DNA from 3 places in the Roseitalea sp. genome. Region 1 is predicted to be linked to each of the others. Evidence: predicted binding sites of a transcription regulator. Region 1 holds the regulator's gene; each other region holds the start of a gene.
What was found. Region 1 encodes PhoB, which activates phosphate uptake and scavenging genes when phosphate is short. Its sites were predicted from a motif close to TGTCATNNANCTGTCAT; they were not measured.
Positions count from the first base shown of each region.

Region 2: a site for PhoB is predicted at 3,340-3,356, ahead of AC5E6L_RS05500 (esterase-like activity of phytase family protein). Genes of this name have one in related genera too.
Region 3: a site for PhoB is predicted at 2,784-2,800, ahead of AC5E6L_RS06220 (esterase-like activity of phytase family protein). Genes of this name have one in related genera too.

Region 1 covers NZ_CFIFWG010000051.1:1,715-14,788, reverse strand. Annotated here, with positions in the region: gene AC5E6L_RS06755 (ATP-binding protein) at 1-790, shown strand, start outside; gene AC5E6L_RS06750 (PstS family phosphate ABC transporter substrate-binding protein) at 924-1,958, shown strand; gene pstC (phosphate ABC transporter permease subunit PstC) at 2,158-3,645, shown strand; gene pstA (phosphate ABC transporter permease PstA) at 3,642-4,952, shown strand; partial or broken gene pstB (phosphate ABC transporter ATP-binding protein PstB) at 5,042-5,791, shown strand; gene phoU (phosphate signaling complex protein PhoU) at 5,838-6,557, shown strand; gene phoB (phosphate regulon transcriptional regulator PhoB) at 6,596-7,288, shown strand; gene AC5E6L_RS06720 (GcrA family cell cycle regulator) at 7,455-8,003, opposite strand; gene AC5E6L_RS06715 (aspartate aminotransferase family protein) at 8,371-9,561, shown strand; gene argF (ornithine carbamoyltransferase) at 9,603-10,520, shown strand; gene AC5E6L_RS06705 (Hsp33 family molecular chaperone) at 10,549-11,559, shown strand; gene AC5E6L_RS06700 (efflux RND transporter periplasmic adaptor subunit) at 11,689-13,074, shown strand, end outside.
Region 2 covers NZ_CFIFWG010000038.1:8,483-13,845, forward strand. Annotated here, with positions in the region: gene AC5E6L_RS05485 (propionyl-CoA synthetase) at 1-1,258, shown strand, start outside; gene AC5E6L_RS05490 (SDR family NAD(P)-dependent oxidoreductase) at 1,442-2,233, shown strand; gene AC5E6L_RS05495 (DUF1013 domain-containing protein) at 2,464-3,177, opposite strand; gene AC5E6L_RS05500 (esterase-like activity of phytase family protein) at 3,404-5,363, shown strand, end outside.
Region 3 covers NZ_CFIFWG010000046.1:14-5,376, reverse strand. Annotated here, with positions in the region: gene AC5E6L_RS06225 (AMP nucleosidase) at 1-1,251, opposite strand, end outside; gene AC5E6L_RS06220 (esterase-like activity of phytase family protein) at 1,345-2,715, opposite strand; gene AC5E6L_RS06215 (hypothetical protein) at 2,840-3,025, opposite strand; gene AC5E6L_RS06210 (hypothetical protein) at 3,022-3,210, opposite strand; gene AC5E6L_RS06205 (glutathione S-transferase N-terminal domain-containing protein) at 3,417-4,124, shown strand; gene AC5E6L_RS06200 (DUF2147 domain-containing protein) at 4,258-4,599, opposite strand; gene AC5E6L_RS06195 (sel1 repeat family protein) at 5,003-5,269, shown strand.

The DNA of each region.
Region 1 (13,074 bases):
GCACTTCCGGGATCTGAGCGAACTGCGCCGCGCCGAGCGGATGCGCACCGATTTCATCGCCAATGCCAGCCACGAGCTGCGCACGCCCCTGGCTTCGCTGAGCGGCTTCATCGAAACGCTGGCCGGGCCGGCGCGCGACGATGCCGATGCGCGCGAGCGCTTCCTGGCCATCATGCATGAGCAGGCCGAGCGCATGTCGCGTCTGATCGACGACCTTCTTTCCCTCAGCCGCTTCGAGACGGCGCTCGGCCGCTCGGACTTCATCGACGTCGATCTGGTCGACGCGCTCGTCCATGTCGTTGGCGCGTTTCAGCCCGTCGCCGGGCGCGACGACATCACGGTCACCCTGGAGCGATCCGCGCTCGCCGGCCATTGCGGCCATGTGCGCGGCAGCCGGGACGAGCTGATCCAGCTTTTCGACAATCTGGTCGAGAACGCCATCAAATATGGCGGCGACGGCAAGCGCGTCGAGATCGTCGCCGCGCCCGAGCGGCTCGGAGGCATACCGGCCATATCGGTGGACGTACGCGACCGGGGTCCGGGCATCGCCGAGGAGCATCTGGCGCGGCTGACCGAGCGCTTTTACCGCGTGGATGTGGAGACCAGCCGCGGCAAGCAGGGCACCGGTCTGGGCCTTGCCATCGTCAAGCACATCGTCACGCGCCACGAGGGTCGTTTGACCATCCGATCGCAGCCGGGCGAAGGTACGGCGGTGCGTGTCACAATTCCCGCCCTGGAGGCGGAAAAGAGTCCAGAAAAACGGAATTTCAAAGAAAAATCAATGAATTGACTTGTCACAAAACTGTTTTTCTTCTGTCATAAAAGCTGCATCGCGATACCGCTAAAACGAGGTTCGCCGGCCCATGCCGGCATCCACGGCCGCATCGCGGCAATATGGACACGAGCCCTATCGGGAGTTACCCATGAAATCCTTGAAAGTTGCACTCGTTGCAGCGCTCGGCGCGACCGCGCTGACCACCGCCGCTCACGCGCGCGATCAGGTGCAGATCGCCGGCTCCTCGACCGTTCTGCCCTATGCGACGATCGTGGCCGAGAACTTCGGCGAGACCTTCCCCGACTTTCCCACGCCGATCGTGGAGTCCGGCGGCTCGTCGGCCGGCCTGAAGGAATTCTGCCGCGGCGTCGGCACCGAATTCATCGACATCGCCAACGCCTCGCGCCAGATCCGCGCCAGCGAGATCGAAGCGTGCGCGAGCAACGGCGTGACCGAGATCCAGGAGATCCGGATCGGCTATGACGGCATCGTCTTCGCCACCGACATCAACGGTCCGGACTTCACGCTCGAACCGATCCACGTCTACCAGGCGCTCGCCGCCCGGATCGTCGTCGACGGCGAACTGGTCGACAATCCGAACCGGACCTGGGCCGATGTGAGCGCCGATTTCCCCGATTGGGACATCGAGGCGTTCATTCCGGGCGAAAAGCACGGCACGCGCGAAGTGTTCGAGGAAAAGGTTCTCCTGGTCGGCTGCGAAGCGGCGGGCGGCCTTCAGGCCCGCATGGATGCCGGCATGGACGAGGACACGGCCGAGGAGAACTGCTACGCGGTCCGCAAGGACGGCGGCACGGTCGACATCGACGGCGACTACACCGAGACCCTCGCGCGCATCGACGCCAACAGGGAAGGCATGGGCGTGTTCGGCCTGGCCTTCTACGAGAACAACACCGACCGGCTGAAGGTCGCCACGATGAGCGGCGTGACGCCCTCGACCGAGACCATCGCCTCGGGCGAGTACCCGGTCTCGCGTCCGCTGTTCTTCTACGTCAAGAAGGCGCATCTGGGCGTCGTTCCGGGCCTGCGGGAATATGTCGAGTTCTTCATCTCCGACGCCATGACGGGCCCCGACAGCCCGCTGGCCGAATATGGCCTGGTCGCCGCTCCGGACGAAGAGCGCGACGCCGTCCGCGCGGCCTTCTCCGCCGGCGAAACTCTCTAGGCCGTCCGCGGCTTCACGAACTTGCGGCGCGGCCCCGAACAAAGGATCGCGCCGCACAGCCTTTCCTCGCCGCTTTCCCGCGCGCGGCCAGGAGGCAAGAGGTCTTAGGAACGAACACGATGAGTGCGTGCCGGGAATGCGTGAGGAAAGCTCGCCGCGTGCCTAGCGCGCACCGCCCGAAAACCGTGATAGGCGCCCGATGAATGTCGTAACGCTCATAACGATCGTGCTCGTGCTGGGCGCGGTGGGCTATCTGGCCGGGGCCGCGCGGTCGCGCGCCATCGTCGGCGGCGAGACCTCGCAACTGCATTCACGGCCCGGCTATTACGGTTCCTACATCGTGGTCTGGACGATGATTCCGGCGCTCCTGCTTCTGGCCGCCTGGGCATTCACCACGCCGATGATCATCGAGAACCAGGTGCGCGGCTCGATACCGGCCAGTGAGCGCCTCGACATGTCGCCGACCCGGCAGGGCCTGGCCGTCAACATGGTCGAGGCCATCGCGGACGGTCTTCGGCTCCTTAGCGAACAGGAACTGACGCAGGCGACCGCCGGGTTCGTTCCCGTTCGCCCCCTGCTGGCCGAAAAGGGCGTGGCGCTCGCCGGGGAAGTCGAGGACTGGATGATCGACTCGGCCGTCCTCCTCAACCGGCTGACCGACACCAGCATGTTATGGCGCGCGATCGCGGTCATCGGCCTGTCGCTGGCCGGCCTTGCGATGGCGTTCGTTCAGATCAAGGCACGGCTGCGCGCGCGCAACCGCGTCGAGGGGGTGATCCACGCCGCCCTGGTGCTGGCATCGACCGTGGCGATCCTGACGACGGTCGGCATCGTGCTCTCGATGGTTTCGGAAACGGGCCGCTTCTTCACATCCGTGCCGCCGCAGGACTTCTTCTTCGGGACCGTCTGGGATCCGCGCTTCGCCAATGCCGAGGACCCTGAGGCGGCGGGCCAGTTCGGGCTGATCCCGCTGCTCGCCGGCACGCTCTACATCGCCTTCGTGGCGATGCTGGTGGCCGTGCCGATCGGTCTGTTCGCCGCCGTCTACATGTCCGAATATGCGGGGCCCCGCTTCCGCGCGATCGCAAAGCCGCTGCTCGAAGTGCTCGCCGGCATCCCCACGATCGTCTACGGTTTCTTCGCGCTGATCGCGGTGGGGCCCTTCCTGCGCGACCTGTCCGCGCAGATCGCCGGGATCGCGACCGGCAATGTCGACGACTTCATATCGGCCCAGTCGGTGCTGACGGCGGGCCTGGTGATGGGGATCATGCTGATCCCGTTCGTCTCGTCCCTGTCCGACGACATCATCAGCGCGGTGCCGCGCGCCATGCGCGACGGATCGCTCGGACTGGGCGCGACGCGCTCCGAAACGATGAAGCGCGTGATCCTGCCCGCAGCGCTTCCCGGCGTCGTCGGCGCGCTCCTGATGACCGCCTCGCGGGCGATCGGCGAAACCATGATCGTGGTGATGGCCGCCGGCATCGCCGCCAACCTGACCGTCAACCCGTTCGAGCCGATGACGACGGTGACGGTCAAGATCGTCAGCCAGCTGACCGGCGACCTGGAGTTCACCTCGCCGCAGACGCTGGTCGCCTTCGCCCTGGGCATCACGCTGTTCTTCATCACGCTGGCGCTCAACGTCTATGCGCTTTACATCGTCCGCAAGTACCGGGAGCAGTATGAATGACCGATGCAACGCTGACGTCCGGCACGGGCGCCGTGCAGGGCCGAAAGGACATCGGTCTGAAGGCGCGCTATGCGGCCGAGCGCCGGTTCCGCGCCTACGGGCTGCTGGCGATCGCGCTCGGACTGTTCTTCCTGTTCACGCTTCTGGCCTCGATCGTCCTGGACGGCTACACCGCCTTCCGGCAAACGAACATCGACCTTGAGATCAATTTCGATCCGGCCGTCGTCAACGAGCAGGACGTGCTTCAGAACAATCGCGTCCCGCTGATCACGCAGTCGCGCCAGCTGCTCAGCAACGCGATCGTGGCCGCAACGGGCGCCGACGGCGAGGACAGGGCCGACCGGCGCGTGGCGCAGTCGCTCCTGTCGCAAGGGGCGCCGCTGCAACTGATCGAGCGGCTGCAGGCCGACCCGGAGCTGCTCGGCCAGCGCATGACGGTCCGGTTCCTCGCCCATGGCGACATCGACGCGGCGGTCAAGGGCCAGTACAACCTGTCCCTGCCCGAGGAGCGCCGGCCCGTTTCCGACCGCCAGCTCGAATTCGTGGAGACGTTGCAGGAAGACGGCCTCATGACGCTGCGCTTCAACACGGGCCTGTTCGTGTTCGGCGCATCGAGCCGGCCCGAGACGGCGGGCATGGGCGTTGCGATCGTCGGCTCGTTCTACATGATGCTGATCGTGCTCCTGCTCGCCCTGCCGATCGGCGTGGCCGCGTCGATCTATCTTGAGGAGTTCGCCCCCAAGAACCGCCTGACGGACATCATCGAGGTGAACATCAACAACCTCGCCGCGGTGCCGTCGATCGTCTACGGCCTGCTTGGCCTGGCCGTGTTCATCAACTTCGTCGGCCTGCCGCGTTCGGCGGCGATCGTCGGCGGCCTGGTGCTGACCCTGATGACGCTGCCGACGATCATCATCGCCACGCGCGCCGCACTCAAGGCGGTGCCGCCGTCGATCCGCGACGCGGCGCTCGGCATCGGCGCCTCGAAGATGCAGACCGTCTTCCACCATGTCCTGCCGCTTGCCGCGCCGGGCATCCTGACCGGCACGATCATCGGCCTTGCCACGGCGCTCGGCGAAACCGCGCCACTGCTGCTGATCGGCATGGTCGCCTTCGTCGCCGACTATCCGAGCACGCCCTTCGACCCGGCGACGGCCCTGCCCGTCCAGATCTACATGTGGTCCGGCCAGGCCGAGCGCGCCTTCGTCGAGCGCACCTCCGGCGCGATCCTCATCCTGCTTGCGTTCCTGGCGGTCATGAACATCACGGCGATCATCCTGCGCCGCCGTTTCGAGCGCCGGTGGTAACGAACATGAGGACGACCGATATGAAAGTCGATATCGAACAGGGTTTTGCGGACCAGGCGGCCCTGACCGGCCCCAACGAGTTCCCGGTCAAGATGAACGGCAGGGGCGTCGACGTCTTCTACGGCGAAAAGCAGGCCATCATCGATGTCAGCCTCGAAATCCGCGAGCGCCAGGTGACCGCGCTGATCGGGCCCTCCGGTTGCGGCAAGTCGACCTATCTGCGCTGCCTGAACCGAATGAACGACACGATCGAGGGTTGCCGGGTGACCGGCCGGATCACGCTCGACAATGACGACATCTACGATCCGGGCGTCGATGTGGTCGAGCTGCGCGCGCGCGTGGGCATGGTCTTCCAGAAGCCGAACCCGTTCCCCAAGTCGATCTACGAGAACGTCGCCTACGGTCCGCGCATTCACGGGCTGGCCAAGAACAAGGCCGAGCTCGACACCGTGGTCGAACAGAGCCTGCGCGGCGCGGGCCTTTGGGAAGAGGTCAAGGACAGGCTCCAGGAGCCGGGCACCGGCCTGTCGGGCGGCCAGCAGCAGCGCCTGTGCATCGCCCGCGCGATCGCCGTGTCGCCCGAGGTGATCCTGATGGACGAGCCCTGCTCGGCGCTCGATCCGATCGCGACGGCCATCGTCGAGGAACTGATCGACGAGCTGCGCCAGAACTACACGATCGCGATCGTCACCCATTCCATGCAGCAGGCCGCCCGCGTCTCGCAGCGCACGGCCATGTTCCATCTGGGCGAACTGGTCGAGGTCGACGACACCGAGACCATGTTCACCAACCCGTCCGAAAAGCGCACGCAGGACTACATCACCGGGCGTTTTGGATGACATGGACGAACGATCGGCGGGCAACCAGGCGCGTGGAGCAGGATCGATGTCGCAGCATACCGTGACCGCGTTCGAGGAAGACATGAGCTTCCTGGCGCACAAGATCGCCGAGATGGGCGGCCATGCCGAGCGTATGCTCGAACAGTCGGTGCGCGCGCTGGTCGAAAACGACCTGCATCTGGCCCGGCGCGTGGTCACCGACGACCTCGTGCTCGACGAGGGCCTGCGCATGATCGACGACAAGTCGGTCCTGGTGATCGCCCAGCGCCAGCCGGTCGCCAGCGATCTGCGCGAGGTGTTCGCCGCCATCCGCATCTCCACCGACCTCGAACGCATCGGCGATCTGGCCAAGAACATCGCCAAGCGGGTCGATGCGATCAATGAGGGCGCCCATGGCGTGCGGCTCGCGCGGGGCATCGACCATCTGTGCGAGCTGGCGCTGGCGCAGCTCAAGGAGGTGCTCGACGCCTACGGCACGCGCTCGACGGACAAGCTGGCGATGATCCGCGACCGCGACGACGAAATCGATGCGATGTACACATCGCTGTTCCGCGAACTCCTGACCTACATGATGGAGGATCCGCGCAACATCACAACCTGTACGCACCTTCTGTTCTGCGCCAAGAACATCGAGCGCATCGGCGACCACGCCACGAATATCGCCGAGGCGGTCTACTACATGGTCGAGGGCGAGAAGATGCCGCCCTACCGGCCCAAGGAAGACAAGAGCCACCGCGTCAGCGTCGAGGCGAACGAGGATCGGTGACCGGGGCTGCCGGGCCGGACGGACGGAAGGCGAAAGCCATGGGTGCGACACCAAGGATCATGGTGGCCGAGGACGAGGAAGCGCTGAGCGTCCTCCTGCGCTACAATCTGGAATCCGAAGGATACAAGGTCGAAACGGTCCTGCGCGGCGACGATGCCGAGATCGCCCTTCAGGAAACGCCGCCGGATCTGTTGATCCTCGACTGGATGCTGCCCGGGCTGAGCGGGATCGAACTGTGCCGCCGGTTGCGCGCGCGCACCGAGACGCAGCGCCTGCCGATCATCATGCTGACCGCCCGCGGCGAGGAGAGCGAGCGCATTCGCGGCCTTTCGACGGGGGCCGACGACTATGTCGTCAAGCCCTTCTCGACGCCTGAACTGCTGGCCCGCGTCAAGGCGATGCTGCGGCGCGCGCGCCCCGAGATCGTCGCCTCCCTGCTCAAGGTCGGGGATATCGAACTGGACCGCGAAACCCATCGCGTCTATCGCAACGGGCGCGAGATCAAGCTCGGCCCGACAGAATTCCGGCTGCTCGAATTCTTTCTTCAGGCGCCGGGCCGCGTCTTCTCGCGCGGACAGTTGCTCGACGGCGTTTGGGGCGAAAACATCTATGTCGACGACCGGACCGTGGACGTCCATATCGGTCGCCTGCGCAAGTCGATCAATTATGGCCGGCTGCGCGACCCCATACGCACGGTTCGAGGCGCCGGCTACGCGCTGGAGGGAGCTTGAGCCGGGAACGCCTGTGGGGGCTCAGCGAAAGCGTGTTCGGTTTCGCGCTTCGAAAACGCGACAAGTCAAAGAGATAGAAGTTCTGTCCCCATGAACAAAAGGCCGCGACGAGGATGCCGCGGCCAGGCTGTTACGCACTGTTCTTGGGGAGGAAACCTCGGCAGCGTCAGCGCTGCCTCTTGCGGTCGTTCTGCTGGAAGGCAAGCTTGCCGTGATATCTGCAATAGGGCGACTTCTCCTCGGTCGAATGGCCGCAGAAATGGAACTCGTCCGTCAGCGGATCGCCATAGGGCCATTTGCAGGTCCGCTCGTTCAACTCCGTCAGCGGCAAGCGCTTGGCGATCGGCACGACGACATCTTCGACCGGACGCAAATCCGGCACGACGAGCGCCTGCGCGTCCGGGCTCTGCTTGAGGGCGGTCGCCGCCATGCCGCCCGAGGCGACCGGGGCGGGGCGCGCCGTCGCCGCCCCATAGGCGCTGACGCGCGAAGCGCCGCCATGGGCGATGCCGCCGCGGCGCGCGGGCGCGCTCCGCTTGACCTTGGGCGCGCCGCCTTTGGTGCTCTTGGCCCGTCCCGAAAGCTTCAGCCGATGCACCTTGCCGATCACCGCGTTGCGGCTCACGCCGCCCAGCTTGGCGGCAATCTGGCTCGCGCTCAGACCGTCCGCCCAAAATTTCTTAAGCAAGTCAACGCGTTCGTCAGTCCAGCTCACGATGGTCTCCGTTTCCATGCGCAGAATCCGAACCTTTTGCTCGGTCTCAATGGTAAGGACCGGCTCATTTACGCGCGACCAGGGAACGATGTTCTGCGGGGGCGTCTAGCTCCGCTGGATGGAAGCTACAATACCGGCCGAGGGCTCTTCAAGAGTCGCGCCGTGGCGCTGAATCGATTTTTGTCTTTATCCCCAATTTGGCCCCAAGCACGACAATCCTTCCCGTGGAAGCGGCTCGCGACGGCTGATTACCGCGCAATTGACGAATGGCGCCGCCGCCACTATGGAGAAAGGGCCGCTCACCCTGGGCGGCGTTTTCGTTTGGCGCAACGCCGATGCGCCGGCGCGGGACTAAAGGGAACGGGCCATGACGATGCGGACGCCCCTGTTCGACACCTACAAGCGCGCCGCCCTTGCCGTCGACCGCGGCGAAGGCGCCTGGCTCTACGACACCGCCGGCCAGGCCTATCTCGATTTCGGCAGCGGCATCGCCGTCAACGCGCTCGGCCACGCCCATCCGCATCTGGTCGCGGCGCTGACCGCGCAGGCCGGCAAGCTGTGGCACACATCGAACCTCTATGAGATTCCGGGCCAGACGCGTCTGGCCGAAAGGCTGTGCGCGGCAACCTTCGCCGACCGGGTCTTCTTCACCAATTCGGGGGCCGAGGCGATCGAGTGCGCGATCAAGACCGCGCGCCGCCACTTCCATGCCGGCGGGCAGCCCGAGCGCGTCGGCATCGTCACCTTCGAGGGCGCCTTCCATGGCCGGACGATCGCCACGATCGCCGCCGGCGGGCAGGCCAAATATCTGGAAGGGTTCGGCCCCAAGGCGCCCGGTTTCGACCAGGTACCGCTCGGCGACATGGATGCTCTCAAGGCGGCCGTCACCGACGAGACGGCCGCCATCCTGATCGAGCCCGTCCAGGGCGAGGGCGGCCTCAGGCCGGTGCCAGGGCAGACCCTGCGCGATCTGCGCGCGCTGTGCGACGACAGGGGCCTGTTGCTGATCCTTGACGAGATCCAGTGCGGCATGGGGCGGACGGGCAAGCTGTTCGCCCATGAGCACGCCGGCATCGCGCCCGACATCCTGGCCTCGGCCAAGGCGCTCGGCGGCGGTTTTCCGGTCGGCGCCTGCCTTGCAACCGAGGAGGCCGCAAGCGGCATGGTGCCCGGCGTGCACGGCACCACCTATGGCGGCAACCCGCTCGCCATGGCGGCCGGCAACGCCGTGCTCGACATCCTGCTCGCCGACGGCTTTCTGGACGATGTCGGGCGCAAGGCGCTGCGCCTGAAGCAAGGGCTGCACGCGCTGGCCGACCGGTTCCCGGACGTGTTCGCCGAAGTGCGCGGCAAGGGGCTGATGAGCGGCCTGAAATGCGCCGTGCCCAACACCGATGTGGTCGCCGCGCTGTTCGCCGGTCACATGCTTGTCGTCCCGGCGGGCGACAATGTCGTGCGCATCCTGCCGCCGCTGATCGTTTCCGACGAGGAGATCGGCGAAGGCCTGTCGCGCCTTGAGGCCGCCGCGCGCGGCCTGTCCGCCAGTCGCGCGGCCTGACCCTTGTCCATTGTGTTCGTGTTCCCGATGTTCGCATTCCAATGAGTATTCGTCATTTTCTCGATCTGTCCGATATCGCCGGCAACCAGTTGCAGGCGATCATCGACAATGCCCGCGCAGGCAAGGTTGCCCACAGGGCCGGCGGCGCCGCGCGCCCGCTGGAAGGCAAGGCGCTGGCGATGATCTTCGAAAAACCGTCCACCCGCACGCGCGTGTCCTTCGATGTCGGCATGCGCCAGCTCGGCGGCGAGACCATCATGCTGACCGGCGGCGAGATGCAGCTCGGCCGCGACGAGACGATCGCCGATACCGCGCGCGTCCTGTCGCGCTATGTCGACATCATCATGATCCGCACCCACGCCCATGACCGTCTCAGGGAACTTGCCGACGCCGCCACCGTGCCTGTGGTCAACGGACTGACGGACGCCACCCACCCCTGCCAGATCATGGCCGACGTGATGACCTTCCAGGAACATCGCGGCACCATCGCCGGCCGCAAGTTCGCCTGGTCGGGCGACGGCAACAATGTGCTGCACTCGATGATCGAGGCCAGCGCCCGGTTCGGCTTCGAACTGGCGGTCGCCACGCCCAGTGGCAATCGGCCCGAGCATGCCTATATCGACTGGGCGCGCGGCCAGGGCGGCAAGGTGTCCCTCACCCACGAGCCGGAAGCGGCCGTGCGCGACGCCGATGCCGTCGTCACCGACACCTGGGTTTCCATGGGCCAGGAAGAGCGTGCCCGCGGCCACAATGTGTTCATGCCCTATCAGGTCAACCAGGCGCTCATGGCCCATGCCAAGCCGGACGCGCTGTTCATGCACTGCCTTCCGGCCCATCGCGGCGAGGAGGTGACCGACGCGGTCATTGACGGACCGCAATCGGTGGTTCTCGACGAAGCCGAGAACCGCATGCACGTGCAGAAGGCGATCATCGCATGGTGTCTGGAGGCAACGCTCTGAACGGGCGGACCGAACGAAAGACACGATGATGACCGACACTCCTTCAACGCCGTCGGGAGGGTTCCGGTCGGCAGACCCGGCGCCCGTGGGGCTCGATGCCGTGGTTCCGTTCCAAGTCGATGCGCTGGACGCGCGCGGCCGCGCCGTTCTGATGGGTGACGCGCTCGATACGATCCTGTCGCGCCACGCCTATCCCGAGCCGGTCGCCCGCCTTCTGGGCGAAATGACCGTCCTGACCGCGCTGCTGGGCTCATCGCTCAAGTTCGACGGCAAGTTCATCGTCCAGGCGCAGGCCGAAGGCCCCGTCTCGCTGCTCGTCGTCGACTTCGCAACGCCGGGCACGATGCGCGGCTATGCCAAGTTCGATGCCGAAAGGGTCGCCGCCGCCGATGCGGCGGGGCGCGCCTTGCCCGAACACCTGCTCGGCAAGGGCACGCTGGCGCTCACGGTCGATCAGGGCGCCCGGATGCAGCGCTATCAGGGCATCGTACCGCTCGACGGCGCCTCGCTCGAACAGATCGCGCGCAACTATTTCCGCCAGTCCGAGCAGATCCCGACCGAGGTGCGCCTGGCCGTCGGCCGTCTGTCGAGGCGCGGCGAGAACGGCGCGGTCGAACGGGCCTGGCGGGCCGGCGGAATCCTCGCCCAGTTCCTGCCCGCAGCGCCCGAGCGCGTGCCGAGGGCCGACCTGCATCCGGGCGATGCGCCCGAGGGCGCGCAGATCCCAAGGTTCGAGGACGATGATGCCTGGGCGGAGGTCAAGGCACTGCTGGGCACGGTCGACGACGATGAGCTGATCGACGAAGGCGTCGGCGTGCACACGCTTTTGTTCCGCCTGTTCCACGAACGCGGCGTGCGCGTGCACGAGGCCCGGCCCCTCGCCGAACGGTGCACCTGTTCGCGGCGCAAGGTTGCCGACGTTCTGGGCAGGCTTTCGGACGTCGACAAGGCGGAAGCCGAGAGCGACGGCAGGATCGTCATCACCTGCGAATTCTGCTCGACGGCCTATGCGTTCGAGGCTGACGGGGCCGGCGACTGATCCTTTCCGGCGCGGCCGGCGTAAAGAACGGACCTGGCCGGAAGCGGGCGATCGGGCCGGCCAACATGACGAAGTTTTAACTTGTGGCCGCCGTCCCGGGCCATATGGTCGTGCGGCAGGAACACGCCGATGCTGAAATCCGTGGAAGAACCGGAAACCGTCGAAGACCGGCCGGCGAGGGCGCGGCCGGAACCCGGCGGCGTGGCCGCTGCTATGCGCACGGTCGTCCAGGCGGCCCTGATGGTGGCGATCCTGGCCGGTTCCTACCTCGTCATGGAACGCATGATCGCCGCCGCGCCCGAGCGCACCGCCAGGCCGCAGCCGGAGATTTCGGTGCCTGTCCAGGCCATGTTCGCGTCCACCGGGGACCAGCGCCCGATGGTCAGCCTGTTCGGGGAGGTGACCGCCGGCAGGACCGTCGACATCCGCCCCCCCGCTTCCGGTGAAGTGGTGCAGGTCAATCCGGCCCTGTCCGCCGGAGACCGTGTCGAGGCCGGCGCCCTTCTGTTCGCGATAGACCCTTTCAACGCTGAAATCGCGCTCGCCGAGGCGCGTGCCGGCCTCGCCCAGACCGATGCAACGATCGCCGAGATCGCCGCGCGGCTGACCTCCGAGCGCGCGCAGCTCGACATCGCCCGCGACCAGCTCGCCCTGGCGCGCAACGACCTTGCGCGCGCCGAACGGCTCCGGTCCAACGGCGCGCTCACCGCAAGGCAGGTCGAGGACCGCACGCTGGTCGTCTCCCAGCGCGAACAGTCGGTCTCGCAGCGGGTCAACAACATCGCCATCGAGCAGGCCCGGCTCGACCAGCAGCGCGCCGTGCGAACCCGGCAGCGGCTCGGCGTGCGCCGCGCCGGGCGCAATCTGGACGATACGACCGTGCGCGCGCCCTTTGCCGGCGTCATCCGCTCCTCGACCGTCGAGACCGGCCGGATCGTGGCGGCAGGCGATGTCGCCGTCGCCATGTACGACGATACCGCGCTCGATGTGCGGTTCACCCTGACCGACGCGCAGTACGGCAGGATCGCGACCGACACCGATCCGCTGATCGGCCGCGGCGTGTCGCTGGTCTGGACCGTCGGCCATGTCGATTACGCCTACACCGCGACCGTCGACCGGATCGGCGCGGACATCGCCGCCGACCGGGGCGGCATCGACGTCTATGCCCGGATCGCCATGTCCGACGCGCCCGTGCAGTTGCGGCCAGGCGCCTTTGTCGCCGTGTCCGTGCCCGACCGGCTCTACGCGGACGCCGTGCGCCTGCCTGAAACCGCGCTTCACGGCACCGACACCATGTATGTGGTCGAAAAGGGCCGCCTGGCGCGGCGCACGGTCGAAATCGTCGCCTTCGAGGGCAGCGACGTGATCGTCGGCGCGGGCCTTGTGGATGGCGATCAGGTGCTGACGACCCGCCTGTCCAACGTCGAGGACGGGCTGCGGGTCACCGTCGCCGGGGCCGGCGCCGGACAGGCCGCGCCGGCGGACCCTGGATCGCCGGTCACCGGGGGGCGATCG
Region 2 (5,363 bases), on a different contig from region 1:
CCAGGCGGGCACCGCCGTCGCGTGCGTGCCGGTCGAGGCGACCGATCCGCTCTACATCCTCTATACGTCCGGCACGACCGGCCAGCCCAAGGGCGTGGTGCGCGACAATGGCGGCCACATGGTCGCGCTGAAATGGTCGATGGATGCGATCTACGACATCAGGCCCGGCGAGGTGTTCTGGGCCGCCTCGGACGTCGGCTGGGTCGTCGGTCATTCCTATATCGTCTATGCGCCCCTCCTGCACGGGGCGACGACGCTGATGTTCGAGGGCAAGCCGGTCGGCATGCCCGATGCCGGCGTCTTCTGGCGCGTCATCGAGCAGCACAAGGTGGCGGCGCTCTTCACCGCGCCGACGGCGATCCGCGCGATCAAGAAGGAGGATCCCGGGGGCGTCCTGATCGGCGACTACGATCTTTCGGGCCTGCGCACGCTGTTCCTCGCCGGCGAGCGGGCCGATCCGGACACGATCCGCTGGGCCGAGACGGCACTGAACGTGCCCGTCATCGACCATTGGTGGCAGACCGAGACCGGTTGGGCGATCGCCGGCAACCCGGTGGGTCTGGGCCGGCTTCCGGTCAAGATCGGCTCGCCGACCGTGCCGATGCCGGGCTATGACGTGCAGGTTCTGGACGACGAGGGCCATCCCGTCGAGGCCGGAACGCTCGGCAACATCGTCCTCAGGCTGCCCTTGCCGCCTTCCTGCCTGCCGACATTGTGGAACGCCGATGCGCGGTTCAGGGCGGCCTATCTCGACGCGTTTCCCGGCTACTACAAGACGGCGGACGCGGGCTACAAGGACGAGGACGGCTACGTCTTCATCATGGCGCGCACCGACGACATCATCAATGTCGCCGGCCACCGCCTGTCCACCGGCGCCATGGAGGAGGTGATCGGCGCTCATCCCGATGTCGCCGAATGCGCCGTGATCGGCATCGCCGACGATCTGAAGGGCCAGTTGCCCGCCGGTTTCCTGATCCTCAATGCCGGCGTCGACAGGAGCGACGCCGAGATCGAAAAGGCCGTCGTCGGGCTGGTGCGCGAGGAGATCGGCCCGGTCGCCGCCTTCAAGATCGCCCTCACCGTCAAGCGCCTGCCCAAGACGCGCTCGGGCAAGATCCTGCGCGGCGTGATGCAGAAGATCGCCGACGACCAGCCCTGGAAGACGCCGGCGACGATCGACGATCCGGCGATCCTCGACGAGATCGGCCAGGCGCTGAAGGCGCGCGGCATCGGGGCGATCGGCGGGAAGGTGGCGTGACGCCGCAAATCCAAACGCGCCTGACCGTAAAGGCATGGCTCTTGTACGCAGACGGTTTTGCGGTCGCAATTCGTGACCCCATACAGGGGCGGTTGCGATAGCCGAACCCACCGGGCTGTGCCGTTTCCTCGGAGCGCAAAAAGAGCTAGCGTCCGGCCGTCATTGAAACGGCGGGAGGCACCCATGGCACTCGACGGCAAGATCGCCATCGTCACCGGCGGCGCGCAGGGCATCGGCTACGGCATCGCCAAGCGCTTCCTGCAGGACGGCGCGCGCGTGGCTCTCGCCGACCTCGAAAAGAAGAAGGGCGAGGCCGCCGAGGAATCGCTCGCCGATCTGGGCGAGGTCCGGTTCATCCCCGCCGATGTCGGCAACCGGCTGGACGTGCACAACATGGTCGCCGCCGTCATCGAGAGCTGGGGCGACATAGACGTGCTCGTCAACAATGCCGGCATCGTCCATGGCGCGGACTTCCTCGACGTCACCGAGGCCGATTTCGACCGTGTACTGCGGGTGAACCTGAAGGGGGCGTTCCTGTGCGGCCAAGCGGTCGGCCGGTATATGGTCGAAAAGGTCAAGGCCGGTGGGCCGGCGGGGGCGATCGTCAATATGGGTTCGATCAACGGCACCGTCGCGATCCCCGACCAGGTGCCCTATTGCGTCTCCAAGGGCGGCATCGCCCAGTTGACCAGGGTGATGGCGCTGTCGCTCGCGCCCCACGGCATCCGCGTCAACGCGGTCGGGCCGGGCTCGGTCATGACCGGGATGCTGGCATCGGTGAACGCCGATGCGGCGGCGCGCCGGCGCATCCTGTCGCGCACCCCGCTGCTCAGGATCGGCGAGGTCGGCGAGATCGCGGCGGCGGTGGCGTTCCTGGCCTCGAACGAGGCGAGCTACATGACCGGCGAGACCATCCACGCCGATGGCGGGCGGCTGGCGCTCAACTATGTCGTCGACCTTCCCGACGAGATCTGAAGACAAGCCCGTTCGATCTCCTGACGCAATGCCGTCAGGAGCCCCGTGCGATACCACCCCTGCCTCGGCAACCCGGCGCCCGGCTCAAATCTGTCGAGATCCGTGCGCCGGCGCACCGCATCAGCGCCGAAGAGCGCTGCAAGCTCGACATGCTGGGGCGGCACCTGGACCGTGATCGGCTGGGACCGTGATCGGCTGGTGCCTGAAGCGGCACGATTTCCGCCTCGTTCCTACTCCTCCGCTTTTTCTTCATCGTCCTTCTTGAGCGCGTTGAGCCTGGCGAACACGGCGTCCGCGTCGATTTCCTCTTCGGCCGGCCGCGGCGCGGGCGGCTCGTCGCCACCGGCGAACACGGGCATGGTCTCGGTCTGGGAGGCCGGCAGAAGCGTGTCGCCGGTCTCGGCGGGCACCTCGGCCGGGCGGTTCTTGGCCGCCTTCTGCACCTCGAAATCAAGGTCGATCTGCGAGCAAAGGCCGAGCGCCACCGGATCGACCGGCTGTAGGTTGACCGAGTTCCAGTGGGTGCGGTTCCGCACCTGCTCGATCGTGTTCTTGGTGGTGCCGACCAGGCGCGAGATCTGCGCATCCTTGAGCTCGGGATGGTGCCGCACAAGCCACAGGATGGCGTTCGGCCGGTCCTGGCGCTTGGAAACGGGCGTGTAGCGCGGCCCCTTGCGCTTGGCCTGCGGAACGCGCACCTTCGGCTCGGACAGTTGCAGCACATGGCCGGGGTCCGCTTCGCCCTTGGCGATTTCCTCGCGCGTCAACTGGCCGTTGCTGATCGGATCGACGCCCTTGATGCCCTGCGCCGATTCCTCGTCGGCGATCGCCTTGACCTCAAGCGGGTGCAGCGAGCAGAAGCTGGCGATCTGATCGAAGGTCAGAGCCGTGTTGTCGACCAGCCAGACGGCCGTCGCCTTGGGCATGAGAAGCTGGTTTGCCATGTGCGCATTCCCTTGAAGATAAAATCGTCTTGTCCGTCCGCGCCGGTGCCGCGGGCGTGGCCTTGACCGCCAATGTCCGGAATATCGGATCGATATACGCCCCGCCGCCGCCAAGCGCAATGGCGTTGCCGTTTGTGAACGGTCATCTTTGTTTCATCAAACCGTCACGCAACTGTCATGCGTCCACGGAAAGAGGGCTGCATTTCTTTCCCCTGAGGAACCCACCATGCACAAAGTCCTTCTTACGTCCGCCGCCGCGGTCGCGATCGCTGCCGGCCTTTCGGCGGCGGCCGGCGCCGAATCCTTCAACCGCATCGCCTCGTTCCCGGTCAATGAGAACATCCCGGCCGAGATGGGCCAGGACAGCGAAAGCTCGTCCGAGATCATCGATGTGACCGAGGATGGCATGATGCTGGTCTATTCGGACAGCCCGCTGGGCGGCATCGGCAGGGTCGACATTTCCGATCCGGCCAATCCGGTCGCCGCCGGCTTCGTGGCGCTCGACGGCGAGCCGACCGCCGTCGCCGTCCGGGGCGGCCGCGCCGTCGTCGGCCTGAACACGTCGGAAAGCTACACCGACCCGTCCGGCCGGCTCGTCTCGGTCAATCTGGCTTCGGGCGCTGTCGAACAGGCTTGCGATCTTGGCGGCCAGCCCGATTCGGTCGCCATCTCGCCGGACGGCACGATGGTCGCCGTCGCGATCGAGAACGAGCGCGACGAGGACCTCAATGACGGGATGATCCCGCAAATGCCCGCCGGCTTCGCCGTGACCTATCGCCTGGCCAGCGGCGCGATCGACTGCGACAGCCGCCTCGCAATCGACCTGACCGGCCTTGCCGAGATCGCCGGCGACGATCCCGAGCCCGAATTCGTCGACATCAATTCGGCCAATGAAGTGGTCGTCTCGCTTCAGGAAAACAACCATATCGCCATTTTCGACGGCCATTCGGGCGCGGTGGTCTCGCACTTCTCGGCCGGCGCGGTCGATCTCGACAATGTCGATGTGGACGAGGAACGCGCGCTGACCTTCGACGGCGCGCTTGAAGGCGTGGTGCGCGAGCCCGATGCCGTCAAATGGCTCGACAATGACCGCATCGTCACCGCCAATGAGGGCGATTACCAGGGCGGCTCGCGCGGCTTCACGATCTTCTCGAAGGAAGGCGAGGTCCTGTACGAGAGCGGCCTTTCCTTCGAATATGAGGTGGCGATGCTCGGCCACTATCCCGAGAAGCGTTCGGGCAACAAGGGCGTCGAGCCCGAGGGCATGGAAGTGGCCGAGATCGGCGGCGCGACGTACATCTTCCTTCTGTCCGAGCGCGGGTCGGTGGTCGGCGTTTATCGCGACAATCCCGGAGGCGATCCCGAACTGACGCAAATCCTGCCGACCGCGCTCGGCCCGGAAGGCGCGGTCGCGATCCCGCAGCGCAACCTGCTTGCGGTCGCCAACGAGGTGGACCTGATCGACGATGGCGGCGTGCGCAGCCATGTGACGATCTACCGGCTGGGCGCGGGCGAAGCCCAATATCCGACCATCCGCTCGATGCTGGACGAACAAGGCCGCCCGATCGGCTTCGGCGCGCTGTCCGGCCTTGCCGCCGATCCCGAACGGCCCGGCATCCTTTATGCGGTCAACGACTCGTTCTACGCCATGCAGCCCACGATCTTCACGATCGACGCAAACCGGACGCCGGCGCAGATCACCGCGGCGACGCGCGTCACGCGCGGCGGCGCCAACGCCCAGCTTCTCGATCTGGAAGGCATCACACCGGACGGCGAAGGCGGCTTCTGGCTGGCCTCGGAGGGGCGCACGGGCCGCATGGTCCCGCACGGCCTTTACCGCGTGAACGGCGATGGCGAGATCAAGGACAGCATTGCGTTCCCGCCCGAACTGCTGGCGGTCGAAAAGCGCTTCGGCTCGGAAGGCGTCACCAAGGTCGGCGACACGCTCTGGGTGGCCATCCAGCGCGAATGGGCCGATGACGAGGACGGTTTCGTCAAGCTCGTCGCCTACGACATCGAGACCGAGGAATGGGGCGCGGTGCGCTATCGGCTGGAGCCCAAGGGCGCCGGCTGGATCGGCCTGTCGGAGATCGTCGCCCATGGCGATTTCGTCTACGTCATCGAGCGCGACAACCAGATCGGCGCCGCGGCACGGCTCAAGAAGATCTTCCGCGTGCCGCTGTCGG
Region 3 (5,363 bases), on a different contig from region 1:
GGACTGCGACAGCCGCTTGACCGGTCCGCGCTGGTCGCGCAGTTCCCAGTTGCGGTTGTCGATCGTGGCCACCGTGCCCGTGCGCATGATGCGCTTGAGGTCGTAGCCCGAAAGACCGGTCACCTCCGCCACGGCTTGTTCGAGCGCCACCTGAACCTCGGCCAGCGGCGGCACCGGCACCGACAGAGGCAGATCGTCGTCGAGCACCGAATCCTCGCGCACATAGGCGTGCGCCAGCACATAGTCGCCCAGTTGCTGCGTGTTGCGCAGGCCCGCGCAATGGCCGAGCATCAGCCAGGCGTGCGGGCGCAGCACGGCGATATGGTCGGTGATCGTCTTGGCGTTGGACGGGCCGACCCCGATATTGACCATGGTGATGCCGGTCCTGTCCGGCCGCGTCAGGTGATAGGTCGGCATCTGCGGCAGGCGCGGCGGTGGCGTGCCGCCGGGTTCGGTGGCGCCCGCGCGCGTGATCAGGTTGCCCGGCTGCACGAAGCTCTCGTAACCGGAGGCCGGGTCGGCGATCCGGTCGCGCGCATAGGCGCAGAACTCGTCGATGTAGAACTGGTAGTTGGTGAACAGGACGAAGTTCTGGAAGTGCGAGGGGCTCGTCGCCGTATAGTGCGACAGCCGGTGCAGCGAATAGTCGATCCGCTGCGCGGTGAACGGCGCCAGCGGCGAGGGTCGTCCCGGCATCGGCTCGAAATCGCCATTGGCGATGTCGTCATTGGTCACGTTCAGGTCCGGCACGTCGAACGCGTCGCGCAGCGGCCGCGCCAACCGGTCGGCCTTGGCGCCGTCCACATGGGTGCCTTCCAGGAAGGCGAAATGCAGCGGAATCGGCGTGCCCGATTCGGACACCTCGACCGCCACGTCGTGGTTCCTGACCAGAAGACCGATCTGCGTTTGCAGGTAGCGGCCGAACAGGTCCGGCCGCGTGACGGTCGTCGCATAATGGCCCGGCTGCGCCAGATGGCCGTAGGCGAGCCGCGAATCCACCTGGCCGTAGCTGGTGGTCCTGACCGAAAGCTGCGGGTAGCAGGCGCGAACCCGGCCGGCGAGATCGCCCTTTTCGGTCATCTCGGCGAAGCGCTCGCGGATGAAGGCGGTGTTGCGCTCGTAGAGGGCATGCAGGGCGGCGACGGCCTCGGCGGGGTCGGTGTGGAATTGGGGCCGCTCCGGCGGCGGTGTCAGGAACTGTGCGGCCTCACGGCCCTCGCCCTGGTGTGGTTCGTCCGTTCTCTTGTCCATGCGCCACCATATAGGCGCCGACGATTGCAGGCAAAAGACGCAAAGCGGGCGGGCGGGCACGGCCGCGCCCGCCCGCAAGGGTCCCCGCCCGGCCTACCGGGCGTTCAGCAGTTCGGGCACGCGCAGCAGCACGAACTCATTGTCCTTGGCCGCGTCGAGCTGGCGTCCCGAGGAGAAGGGCAGATTGTTGTCGGTGCCGACGACAATGTGCTCCTCGTCATAGCGCATGACGTCCTCGATGGTGAAGAACGGCATGGTGAAGATGCCCGTCATGTCGCGGTCGGCCACGGTTTCAAGCTTGGCCAAGCCCTCCGGGTCGGCGATGTTCATCAGGTCGACATGGCCGATGCGGGCAACCACGCCGTCGTCCGCGATCCGCGCGGTGTCGATCAGAACGACCCTCTTGTGCATGGCCGGGTGGGGGAAGCAGTCCGGCGCGGGCTCGCCCTCGCATTTGAGCGATGGATCGCCCTCGCCATTGTCGCGCTCGATCACCAGCGCGCGCGTGGCGTCGATGAAGTTGAAGTCGCCGATCGCCGTTGCGCCGTCGGCCAGCGGGAACAGGAACCGGTTGCCCGTCCATTGGCCGCTTTGGGGATCGAATTCGAGCACCGGGAGCACGCGCGGGCCGGCTTCGCCGTTCTCGTCGAGCAGCGGCTTTTCCAGCATGCCCCACAGCATGCCGGTCTCCGGATGCAGCGCCATGCCCTCATAGCCCGAAGAGCGCGGCAGGCGGTAGTCCGCGCCGGCCCTGGCGCCCACGCGCAGGCGCGGATGGTCCGGGCTGCGCAGTTCCTCGCCGTCGATCAGCGTCGCAAAGACGCCGGTGACCCGGCCCTGGCGCGTCGCCGAGATCAGATAGGGTCCGAACTCCTCGCCGATCCAGATCTCGTCTCCGACCAGCTGAATGCTCTCAAGGTCGAAGTCCGCGCCGGTCAGGTAGCGCTCCTTGGTGCCCTCATAGGCGATGCGGAACGGCACATGGCCATCCGGATCGTGCAGGAAGACCGTCTCGCGCCGCTCGACCGAGCCGTCCTCGAAGTCGGGCACGATATGATGAAAGAACAGCAGCGTGTCGGGCGAATTGAGCTTGGAGCCGAAGCCGTTGTCGGTCAGCGCGATGATCGAGCCGTCCTCGGCGCGCTCCATGGCGAAGCCCGAAAAGCCCTGCACGGGCTGGCCGATGAAGGGCAGGAACAGGCCGGTGCCGCGACCGCCGTGCAGTCCGCCGGTGCTGCCCTCGACGCTCATCGGCCGGTCGACGCGCGCCGGGCCGGCGGCGAACTTGCCCGAGATCCAGGCATCGGCGGGCGCGTCGGCCGGCGGCGGCACGAGCGTCATCGCCGGGATGATCGCATGGCCGGCGAGCGTTGCGGGGAACTGTTGTTCTTCGGCGTAGACGGCAGTCGACATCAGGGCTGCGAGCGCGACCGCTGTCGCGGCGGCGCAAATAGGCGTGGCCATCGGGATCTCCATGTTTTCAAGACCACCACATGCCTATCGGCGCATCGTAACAGCGCGGTTACAGCACGATGAAAGCGGCGTGACGGGGCTGTGAATCGGTTGTTCGCGCAAGCGCCGAGCCCTATCACGGCCGCATCAGGCTGACATAGAGCACGAAGCCGACGCCGCCGCCCTGGCGCGCGCCCTCGTCGGCCCGGGCGGCGGCGAAACCGGCCACCGGCCCGACGAACAGCGCGGCGAGCAACGCCGCGCGGGCGCACACGCGCATCGTGTCCATGGCGCGGCGGACGATCCTGGCCGTTGCGGTCATCTCGTGCCTCCGATGGGCTGCCGGTGCGCGATGGCGCAGGCGCGCGGGCGCTCGAACACGCACGCCACCGTGGATTGAACCTTCCAGGAATAGGCCGGCCCGCTCGCCTGCTCGATCAGGCCGATCAGCACGAAGGCGAGGATCGTCGCGATCAGGCAGATGATGGTGAATCGGCGCGCGAGCATTGCCTGTGTCCTTTCCTGCCGCCCATGTTAGTAGGGGTGCGCTGAACCGGTGCTGAGGCCGCCATTCAGCCGCCGTTCAGGAAGCAGAACACGGTTTCGTTCCTCGCCCGGACGAGCGCCCGTGTTCGCCGGGGCACGACCAAGGAAGCCGACAATGAGAGCCGACAATGAGAGCCGACAATGAGAGCCGACAAGGGGAGCCGACCATGCCGCATCAGACCAAGCCGATCGAACTTCATTACTGGCCGACGCCGAACGGCTGGAAGATCACCATCATGCTGGAGGAACTGGGCGCGCCCTATGAGGTGCGCTATGTCGACATCGGCAGGGGCGACCAGTTCGCGCCGGACTTCCTGAGGATTGCGCCCAACAACCGCATGCCGGCGATCGTCGATCCCGAAGGGCCGGGCGGCGCGCCGATCTCGGTGTTCGAGTCCGGCGCGATCCTGCAATATCTGGGCCGCAAGTTCGATCGCTTCTATCCGGCCGACCCGCGCGCGCGGACGGCGGTCGACGAATGGCTGTTCTGGCAGATGGGCGGCCTTGGCCCCATGGCCGGCCAGGCGCACCATTTCCGCCAGTACGCGCCCGAGACCGTGCCCTATGCCATTGAGCGGTACACAAACGAGGTCAACCGGCTCTATGGCGTCATGAACACGCGGCTCGCCGACCATGAATTCCTCGCCGGCGACTATTCGATCGCCGACATGGCCTCGATCGGCTGGGTCGTGCCCCATGAGCGCCAGGGCCAGGACCTGGGCGATTTCCCCAATCTCAAGCGCTGGTTCGAGGCGATGAAGGCGCGCCCGGCCGTCGAGGCCGGCCTTGCGGTGGGACGCGACAGGCGCGAACAGACCAACCTGCGCGACGACAAGGACGCGCAGGCGATCCTGTTCGGGCAAAGGGCGCGGTAAGCCGTGTGGATTTCCCCCCACCCTTCGACGGGCTCACGATGAGGGGAAATCGCAGGCTCTTGTCGGGGGCGCGCATCTCGGGACGAGGCAATTGGGCTTCGCTCCCTCGCCCGACCGGACGCGGCCCCGCCGCTCAGCGGCGCGTCCAGCTCTCCGTCCTGCCGAAAAGGCCGCCGAGCACGGAGCCGCGCATCTTCAGCGTGTCGCCCTCGAACCACGCCGCGCCGCGATAGGTGCGGTCCTCGGCCGGGTCGGTGATCTGCCCCCTATAGCGGTCGCCGTCCCTGTTGAAGCGGCCGATCTGCCTGCCGGCATGCTCGCCGGCGGTGACCTGGATGCAAAAGGCGCTTCCGCACGGGCCGATGGCGACGCTGCCGCCTTCGCCCGTGCGCCAGTTGCCGACGATCGGGTCGGCGAGCGCCGGCGTCGCGGCCATCACGGCGGCCGCCGCAAGGGCGAGCATGGTCTTGTGCATGAAAACCTCCCTGGATGCCGGCCCCGCCGGCCGGTTGACGCGCAGTATGATTGACGAGAACGTAAAAGTAAATACATGCACGCTTCGGTTGATGCACGCTGGAAGCGCCGCGGCGGTCGCAAGGACGCCGCCTTCGCTGGGCAAAGGTGCGCCACGGTTAGCGAATGCTTGCCGGCCGCGCGGTATACGATCTGTCAAGGCGCGATGTTTTCGCAACCGTTTCAAGATCTTGCCTGCTGAACGAAGCGTTGCGTTTACCTCTCGTTTTTGTTTCGTTTGCGCCGTGTTAAGCACGCTTGTTTGCCACCCGTTCAAGCGTTGCCGCCATGCTCTATCCCATCGAAGGCGCTTGGATGAAAACGGCGCCGGGGACGAAACGGGGTTGCGCTGGAGGGTTTCGACAATGGCACGCCTTGAGATTAAGAACGCCGATTCCGCCGGCCTGGGCGCGGGCGCCAATGCCGACATTCTGTTTGAAATGGGCCTGGCCTGCGCCGCCGGCCGCGACGGCACCATGGACCTGGTCGCCGCCCACACATGGTTCAACATCGCCGCCATCAAGGGCTCGCCGCGCGCAAGCGCGCTGCGCGCCGAGATCGCCGAGACGATGACCAAGCCCGAACTCGCCAAGGCCCTGCGCCAGACGCGCGAATGGATGACGCGCCGCTGACCACCGGCCGAAGACAATCAGCGGGTGGCGCGCCGGCGCGGACATGGGCCGGCGTTGCGAGGGGGCCGCTGATCGGGCCGCGCGCCGACGGGGC